Regions from separate parts of the Kitasatospora sp. NPDC059648 genome, predicted to be linked through region 4. Evidence: riboswitches for the same ligand, from Rfam matches in the RefSeq annotation. Region 4 holds a riboswitch; each other region holds the start of a gene.

What was found. A riboswitch is a leader RNA that binds a small molecule or an ion and turns the genes downstream of it on or off. The one in region 4 is predicted to bind cyclic di-AMP.
Region 1: it holds a riboswitch for cyclic di-AMP, as region 4 does, so the genes downstream of both, ACFV1W_RS01555 (transglycosylase family protein) here and ACFV1W_RS11810 (NlpC/P60 family protein) in region 4, are expected to answer to the same signal.
Region 2: it holds a riboswitch for cyclic di-AMP, as region 4 does, so the genes downstream of both, ACFV1W_RS06760 (M23 family metallopeptidase) here and ACFV1W_RS11810 (NlpC/P60 family protein) in region 4, are expected to answer to the same signal.
Region 3: it holds a riboswitch for cyclic di-AMP, as region 4 does, so the genes downstream of both, ACFV1W_RS36415 (hypothetical protein) here and ACFV1W_RS11810 (NlpC/P60 family protein) in region 4, are expected to answer to the same signal.

Annotation. Positions count from the first base shown of each region.
Region 1 covers NZ_JBHWDU010000001.1:334,167-336,339, forward strand. The annotation lists gene ACFV1W_RS01550 (cytochrome P450) at 1-1,015, shown strand, start outside; cyclic di-AMP (ydaO/yuaA leader) riboswitch at 1,226-1,394, shown strand; gene ACFV1W_RS01555 (transglycosylase family protein) at 1,400-2,173, shown strand, end outside.
Region 2 covers NZ_JBHWDU010000007.1:37,909-40,081, forward strand. The annotation lists gene ACFV1W_RS06755 (MFS transporter) at 1-548, opposite strand, end outside; cyclic di-AMP (ydaO/yuaA leader) riboswitch at 950-1,125, shown strand; gene ACFV1W_RS06760 (M23 family metallopeptidase) at 1,129-1,716, shown strand; gene ACFV1W_RS06765 (DUF2470 domain-containing protein) at 2,085-2,173, opposite strand, start outside.
Region 3 covers NZ_JBHWDU010000110.1:6,003-8,175, reverse strand. The annotation lists gene ACFV1W_RS36420 (esterase/lipase family protein) at 1-493, shown strand, start outside; cyclic di-AMP (ydaO/yuaA leader) riboswitch at 748-870, shown strand; gene ACFV1W_RS36415 (hypothetical protein) at 873-2,173, shown strand, end outside.
Region 4 covers NZ_JBHWDU010000014.1:69,163-71,335, forward strand. The annotation lists gene ACFV1W_RS11805 (NlpC/P60 family protein) at 1-580, shown strand, start outside; cyclic di-AMP (ydaO/yuaA leader) riboswitch at 921-1,074, shown strand; gene ACFV1W_RS11810 (NlpC/P60 family protein) at 1,085-2,173, shown strand, end outside.

The DNA.
Region 1 (2,173 bases), on a different contig from region 4:
GATGACCCACCTGCTGAACATCGACCCGCCGGACCACACCCGGCTGCGCCGCCTGGTGTCGAAGGCGTTCACCCCGCGCCGGGTGGCCGAGTTCGCGCCGCGGGTGCAGCAGCTGACCGACCGGCTGATCGACGGCTTCGCGCAGCGCGGCTCGGCGGACCTGATCCACGAGTTCGCCTTCCCTCTCCCCATCTACGCGATCTGCGACATGCTCGGAGTTCCGGCCGAGGACCAGGACGACTTCCGCGACTGGGCCGGAATGATGATCCGCCATGGAGGCGGCCAACGCGGCGGCGTCGGGCGGGCGGTGAAGCGGATGCGGGCGTACCTGCTGGAGCTGATCCACCGCAAGCGGGCCGACCTCGGCGACGACCTGATCTCCGGTCTGATCCGGGCGAGCGACCACGGTGAGCACCTGACCGAGAACGAGGCCGCGGCGATGGCCTTCATCCTGCTCTTCGCCGGGTTCGAGACGACGGTCAACCTGATCGGCAACGGGACGTACGCGCTGCTGCGCAACCCGGACCAGCGGGCGCTGCTGCAGGAGTCGGTGGCGCGCGGCGAGACGGCACTGCTGGAGACCGGGATCGAGGAACTCCTGCGCTACGACGGACCGGTGGAGCTGGCGACCTGGCGGTTCGCGACCGCGCCGCTGACCATCGGCGGGGTGGAGATCCCGGTCGGCGACCCGGTGCTGGTGGTGCTGGCGGCGGCGGACCGCGACCCGGCCCGGTTCGCCGACGAGAACACCCTCGACCTGGCCCGGAGCGACAACCCCCACCTGGGGTTCGGGCACGGCATCCACTACTGCATCGGGGCCCCGCTGGCCCGGCTGGAGGGGCGGTCCGCGCTGGCCACCCTGCTTTCCCGGCTGCCCGATCTGCGGTTGGCCGAAAGCCCGGAGAACCTGCGCTGGCGCGGTGGCCTGATCATGCGCGGATTGCGCGAACTTCCGGTCGAATTCAGTCCCGAGCCACGCTCGCCGCACGCCCTCCCTGAGCGTCCGACACACTGATGTGACGTCGTATTCCGCGCGGTGACAGCAGTATGAACGGCCATCAAACCGGACAAAGCCCAGCTGTTGGTAGGCGATCGAACACGGGCCGTGATTTTTGTGTGATGTCGGCGATATGAGCTTGTGATCGGTCTGAAGATCTGTCTAGTCTCCCTGGAGTTCGCAGCTGCGGACCTCGTGCGCGGAACGCCGAATCCTGCCCGCCGCGCCACGGGAAACCGACCAGACCCTGGGCAGGGGCGGGGGAACCAGGTTTGTTGCCGTTCCTCCAACGGCTTGGGGTGAAGCCGCCCGAGCGGAATCGTTTCCGCCGCCGGCGGCCGGGCCACCTCCCGGTCCGAACCCGACAGCTCACCTCGCAGGCGTGCGGAGAGGGACCTCTTCATGCTGCTCGTTGGATCTGGCCGTCATCGTCGTCGCACCCAGGCCGAGAAGGCGATCGCCGTCGCCGGTGTGGCCGGCGTCGGACTCGCGCTGCCGCTCCTCACCGCCACCGGCGCCTCCGCCGCCCCGGCCTCCGCCTGGGACTCCGTCGCCCAGTGCGAGAGCGGCGGCAACTGGAGCATCAACACCGGCAACGGCTTCCACGGCGGCCTGCAGTTCACCCCCAGCACGTGGAAGGCGTACGGCGGCACCGCCTACGCGCCGCAGGCCGACCAGGCCAGCCGGGCGCAGCAGATCTCGGTCGCCGAGAAGGTGCTCGCCTCGCAGGGCCCGGGCGCCTGGCCTGTCTGCTCCAAGAAGGCCGGCCTGAGCAAGGGCGGCGCCCCGGCGGCCGTGGACACCTCCTCGGACACCAAGGCGCAGTCCGCCCCCAAGCAGCAGGCGCCGAAGCAGGCCACCAAGGCCGCCCCGAAGCAGCAGGCCCCCAAGGCCGCCCCGAAGCCGGTCCAGCAGTACGCGCCGAAGCACGCCGCGCCGAAGAAGGCCGAGCAGCCGGAGACGCAGCCGGCCCAGCAGTACACCCCGAAGCACGCCGCCCCGCGCGCCGCCCAGCCGGCCCCTGCCCCGCAGACCGGCCACGACTACACCGTCCGCTCCGGTGACACCCTGTCGGGCATCGCCGCCGCCCAGGGCGTGTCCGGCGGCTGGCAGGCGCTGTACGACGGCAACCGCGGCACCGTCGGCGGAGACCCGAACCTGATCGTGCCCGGCCAG
Region 2 (2,173 bases), on a different contig from region 4:
AGGGCGCCGGGTACGTCGAAGCGGCCGGTGGCGGACTCGTCGCGGCTCTCCGGGACGTACCGGGAGGTGACGGCGATCACCGCGGCGGCCAGCGGCAGGTTCAGCAGGAAGATCCAGCGCCAGCCGGGCCCGTCCACCAGCCAGCCGCCGAGGAAGGGGCCGACGGCGGCCGACACCCCGCCCAGGCCGGACCACAGGCCCACCGCGGCCGAGCGGTCGTCAGGGTGGAAGACCGCCTGGAGCATCGCGAGCGAGCCCGGGGTGAGCAGTGCGCCGCCGATGCCCTGGACGGCTCGGGCGGCGACCAGCACGTGGATGGTCGGGGAGGCGGCGCAGGCCGCGGAGGCGGCGGCGAACCAGACCACGCCGATCAGGAAGACCTTGCGCCGGCCGTAGCGGTCGCCGAGCGCGCCGCCGAGCAGGATCAGGCCCGCCAGGGTGAGCAGATAGGCGTTCAGGGTCCATTGCAGGGAGGCGAGGGAGGCGCCGAGGTCGGTGCCGATCCGGGGCAGGGCGACGTTCACCACGGTGCCGTCGAGCATCGCCATGCTGGAGCCGAGCACCGTCGCGAGCAGCACCCAGCGTCCCCGTGCGGTGCCCAGGCGCAGGGAGCCGGCTTCGGAGGTGGTCACGGCCCGATCCTGCGCCCCGTGGGGCGCACGTGACAAGGGTCACCGGGAGGCGTGTCGGTCGGGGACGGTGCGTGAACGGATGGTCGCGCGGGGGTGTGGTGATCGGCGCAGGGTCGCGGATCAGTGGCGCGGGGTGAATGGATTGTGCACGTACGGTGTGGCGGATCATTCGGAGGGTCACCGCGTTGCGGGCGTCGATTGCCGGTTCGAGAGATCGACATTGCGTCCCCCGAACGGATGAGTTTTAGTTCAGCGACCGCCCGGCCAGTCCGGACGGATCCGCCGGGTGGAACGCCGAGTCCTGCCGCTGCCCGGTGGTTCGAACTGAGCTCTGTACGGCAGGAGCGGGGGACCCACAGGTAAGTCGCCGGACCGGAGTTCGTGCTTTTCAGGGCGCGGACGTCCAGGACCGGCTCGGGGTGAAGCCGCGCATGCGGCCGGGCAACTCCAGCCCGAACCCGACAGCTCACCTCGCAGGCGTCGGAGAGGAAATCCCATGCCTGCACAGGCTCGTCGTTTCGCCCTGCCCCGTTTCGCCCTGCCCCGTGCCGCCCGCATCGGCATCGCCACCACCGTCGCCGGTGCCTCCTTCGTCCTGCCGCTGGTGACCACGATGAGCGGTCAGGCCGCCGCTGCCCAGGTCGTCGCGGCCGCACCGGCCGCCAAGGTCGTCAGCTCCGGCTTCGTCGCCCCGCTGGCCAAGCCGGTGCTGGGCGAGGCCTACGGCGTGGCCGGCTCGATGTGGGCCTCCGGCCACCACACCGGCCAGGACTTCGTCTGCTCCACCGGCACCCCGGTGCGCGCGATCGCCAACGGCGTCGTGGTGCAGGCCGGCAACGGCGGCGCCTACGGCAACCAGGTCGAGATCAAGCTCGCGGACGGCAAGTACGCGCAGTACGCGCACCTGTCCGTGATCGGCGTGAAGATCGGCCAGCGCGTCACCGTCGGCCAGCAGCTGGGCCTCTCCGGCGCCACCGGCAACGTGACCGGCCCGCACCTGCACTTCGAGGTCCGCACCGGTCCGAACTACGGCTCGGACATCAACCCGGTCGCCTACCTGCGGGCGCACGGCGTCGCGCTCTGACCCCACCGGGTTTCAGGAACCACCGCTGTCGCGGGGGCGAAACGGTCCTCCGGGATGGTCATGTCGGGTGACCGCTCGACCGGATGACCGCCGCGATAGTGGACATGGGCGCGGGACACGCCCACGGCCGGCCCGGCTTCACGGGACATCTTCCCCGAAGCCGGGCCGGCCCTTGCCGTTTTCGGCCCCGCGGCGTTCGGTGCTTCGAGCGTGGCGTCACCCCGGCTGTCTCCTGCGATGGGACAAGCTCGGGGCCGGTATGCGCCGGCCGGGGCGGCGGCGGTCGGGCCCCGGGGCGGTGACGGTCTTCCAAGGGCCGGCCGCCACCTGCTCGTTCGCCGTCGGCGACCGCGGCCGGAGCTGTGCGCCTAGCTCCGGTGGGCCGGCAGGCCGTGCTGGGCCGCGGTGAGGAGCTCGTGCATCCGGTGGCCGAAGTCCTCGGTGTCGCGGGCGGGTT
Region 3 (2,173 bases), on a different contig from region 4:
CGCGCCGTCCCCCCACCTGTACATGACCTGCTACGGCACGTACACCGCGCAGCCCTGCCTGGGAGTGCTGCCGACCGGCGGCAGCGACTGCTACCCGGGCCAGCGCCAGCTGCTCGCCCGCTGGGACGCCGCCTACGGGGTGGACACCACCGCCCAGGACTGGTGGACCACCTACTACGGCGGCCAGGGCTTCTACACCTCCGGCCAGGGCATCCAGGCGGCCATCGACGCAGGCTCGCTGGTCGCCCCGCTCCAGCGGGCCGGAATCCCCGCCTCGATACCCACCTACCTCCTCGCGGGCGGCTCGGCCGACATCCCGGGCGTGCTCGACGAGAACCGCGGTCCCAGCGACGGCATCGTGTTCACCGCGAGCGCCCTGGACACCACCGGCATCGCGACCGTCGGCGGCACCCGGCTGCTCGGCGGGCTCAACCACCTGGAACTGGCCTGGTCGCCGGAGGCCGAGAGCCAGGTGGCCGCCTGGCTCGGCTGAACCCCCGGGGCTGGACATCCGAACCCCCGGCCGAGGTGCCGGGACTGATCAACTCGGCGGCCACGCAGCGTCGTTGATCGACACCACTGTGAGCTGCGCGACAACCGGCCCGGTGGAGTTGTCCGTTCACGCACAGCCTGCCTAGCCTGCAACGGGTCGTCCGCCCTCGCGGACCCCGCCGCCGGGGCGCCGAGTCCTGTCCACCCGCCGGCGGGCAGCCGAGCACGACAGCGGACGGGAGCGGGGGAACCAAGGTCAGTGCCCGGCCCGTACGCACCAGCGTGCGGGCTGCGGCTAGGGGTGAAGCCGCTCCACAGGCGGCCGGGCAACTGCAGCCCGAATCCGACAGCTCACCCCGCAGGCGTCGCAGAGGACTCCCGTGCCCCAGCCTGCCGGGCGCCGTCGCGCGCCCCGCCACGCCCGCCCGTCCCACCGCGGACGCAACGCCGCACTCGCCGCGACCGGCGCGTTCGCGATCAGCGGCGCCGGCCTGCTCGGGCTGCCGGCAGTCGCCGGTGCCCAGGCAGCCGCCGGCCCGACCGTCACCCAGGACCGGATCGCCCCCGCCGCCATGGTCGCGGGCAAGGCCACCACCGCCTCGCTGAGCCTGCACTCCTCGTCCTGCTTCGTCGCCAGGACCGTCGGCGTGGGCGTCCGCGACGCGCGCGGCACCAACCTGGACTTCCCGGGCAACGCCGCCGACGTCCGGCTCTGCCCGAGCGGATTCACCTTCACCAGCGGCGTACGCACCCTGCCCGCCGGGACGTACACCCAGTTCGGCTTCTGGCAGGACCTCGGCGGCGGCTGGCACAACCTGCCCTCGCAGCAGCTGGTGGTCTCCCGCGCCGGCACGTCGACGCCCGCCCCGTCCCCGACGGCCACGCCGACCGCCACTCCCACTGCCGAGCCGTCCCCGACGGCCACGCCGACCGCCACTCCCACTGCCGAGCCGTCCCCGACGGCCACGCCGACCGCCACGGCCTCGACCACCGTGCCGACCGCGAGCCCGAGCGCCACGGCGTCGACCACCGTGCCGACCGCGAGCCCGAGCGCCACGGCGTCGACCACCGTGCCGACCGTGAGCCCGAGCGCCACCACCGGCCAGAGCGCCCCCGCGAACCCGAGCACCCCGGCACCGGCCTCCCCGATCGCCGGTAAGGCGCTGACCTGGTCCGACGAGTTCAGCGGCCCGATCGACTGGGGCAAGCGCTGGGTCGGGGACAAGAGCACCGCGTACAAGTACGGCAACCACAACCCGGACGACAACAAGCTCGACTGGCTGAACAAGAACAACGTCAGCGTCGCGAACGGCGTCGCCACCTTCACCGCCACCCCTGGCGGCCCCACCCTGGAGAACGGCCAGCAGTCCTGGAACACCGGCTTCCTGACCACCGGGGGCTCCACCGAGGGCTTCCAGGTCAAGGCCGGTGACTACGCCGAGACCCGGGTCGAGCTGCCTTCCGGCACCGGCGCCTGGCCGGCCCTGTGGACGTGGAAGAACGGCAACGGAGAGGTCGACTCCTTCGAGTACCACCCCGACAACCCGAACCTGCTGGAGCTGACCAACCACGTCAACCCCGGCAACCCTGACTACTACACCGACGCCAAGGCCGTCGCCAAGGACCAGTGGGTCACCATCGGCACGTACTACGGCGCCGACTCGGTGGACTGGTACGTCAA
Region 4 (2,173 bases):
GCTGGACCAGGAGAAGGCCGAGGCGGCCGCCGTGCTGGCCTCGCTGGACTCCACCACCAAGGACCTCAACCAGGCCAAGGCGGACGTCAACCAGAAGCTGAAGGCCGCGCAGGACCTGCTGAACTCGCTCAGCGCCGCGGACCGGGCCGCGCTGAAGGCCCAGCAGCAGCAGGACGACCGCGCCTCGCGCGGCGCGGCCCGGGTCGACCTCAGCAGCCTGCCGCCGGCCAGCGGTTACGCGGCCGTGGCCGTCGCCAAGGCGATGAGCAAGCAGGGCTCGCCGTACGTGTGGGGCTCCACCGGGCCGAACACCTTCGACTGCTCGGGCCTGATGGTCTGGTCGTACGCCCAGGCCGGCGTCTCGCTGCCGCGCACCTCGCAGGAGCAGGGCAACGTCGGCACCCGGGTGCCCTCGCTGGACCAGGCCCAGCCGGGCGACCTGGTGATCTACGGCAGCGACCGGCACCACGTCGGGATGTACATCGGCAACGGCATGGTGGTCCACGCGCCGCACACCGGTGACGTCGTGAAGGTGATGAAGGCCGACGCGATGCCGATCAACACGATCCGCAGGGTCTGACGGCCCGACACGCCCGGGGGGTTCGACTCCGCCCCTGTGATCCGCGCCACCTCCCGATCCGGGGGGTGGCGCTTCAGGCTTGCCCATTGCCCGACCGAGCGGTGAGCGTCGATCAGCTTTGCGTGCAGCAGTGATCACGATCAGTCATTTTCACAAATGAACATGGGTAACCTTCCGTCTTTTTTCTGACAAGGATTTGAACGGATCACGGTTCAGTTACTAGGGTCGTGCCCCGAACCACCGCACTGTCGATCACCCAGCCTGGGTGGCGGCGGTGGTTTCCGTCGAGTTCGCGAAACAGCGGGGCAGGTCGAAGCGACTGCCCGACAGGGGAGCCCAGTGGTCGGGGGCGCTGCGGAGCGGAGCCGGGGAACCATGTTCCTCCGGGGTGAATCGGCGCCAGGTCGGCCGCTGGTGAGGCCGTGAGGCGTCGTAGGGCATGCTTCCGGCCCGAACCCGTCAGCTCACCCGGTAGGCGGATGTAGGAAGAAGGAGTCCGCCTTCGTGGCGTCCCATCGTCGTCCCAAGCCCGCCAGCCGCGCTCGTGTCTCGATCCTGACCGGTTTCGCCGCCGCGGCCGTCGCCCTCTCCGCGCAGACCGGCGCGCACGCCGACCCGCAGCCGACCAAGGAACAGGTCAAGGAGCAGGTCGACCAGCTCAACGAGCAGGCCGAGCAGGCGACCGAGAAGTACAACGCGGCGCAGGAGAAGCAGCAGGAGCTGGAGAAGCAGGTCTCCGGCCTGCAGGACCAGGTGGCCCGTCAGCAGGCGCAGGTGACCGACCTGCAGGGCGGCCTCGCCGAGATCGCCGGCGAGCAGTACCGCAACGGGGGCATATCCCCGACCGTCCAGCTGATGTTCTCCTCCAGCCCGGACAACTTCCTCAACCAGGCCGGGGCGCTGAACCAGGCCGGTGACACCCAGAAGAACCAGCTGAAGCAGCTCCAGGAGCAGCAGCGCAAGCTGGACCAGGACCGCACCGAGGCGCAGGGCAAGCTCGCCGAGCTGGAGTCCACGACCGCGCAGCTGAAGGCGTCCAAGGAGGACGTCCAGAACAAGCTGAAGGCGGCCCAGGACCTGCTCAACACGCTGACCGAGCAGGAGCGCCAGGCGATCAAGGCGGCCGAGGACAAGGCCGCCGCCGACGCCAAGGCCAAGGCGGACGCCGCCGCGCAGGCCTCCCAGTCGGGCTCCGGTGACCGCGCTTCGCGCGACAGCGGCCGCTCCGACCTCGGGTCGGGCTCCTCGAACGCGCCGGTCAAGATCGCCCCGGGCAGCTCGCACGGTGCCGCCGCGCTGGCCGCCGCCGCCACCAAGGTCGGCAGCCCGTACGTCTGGGGCGCCACCGGCCCCAGCTCCTTCGACTGCTCCGGCCTGATGGTCTGGGCGTTCAACCAGGCCAACGTGTCGCTGCCGCGCACCTCGCAGGAGCAGGCCGGCGCCGGCACCCGGATCGGCACGGACCTCTCCCAGGCCCAGCCCGGCGACCTGCTGATCTTCTACAGCGACGCCCACCACGTCGGCATCTACGCGGGCAACGGCCAGGTGCTGCACGCGCCCAAGCCGGGTGCCTCGGTGCGCTACGAGGCCGTC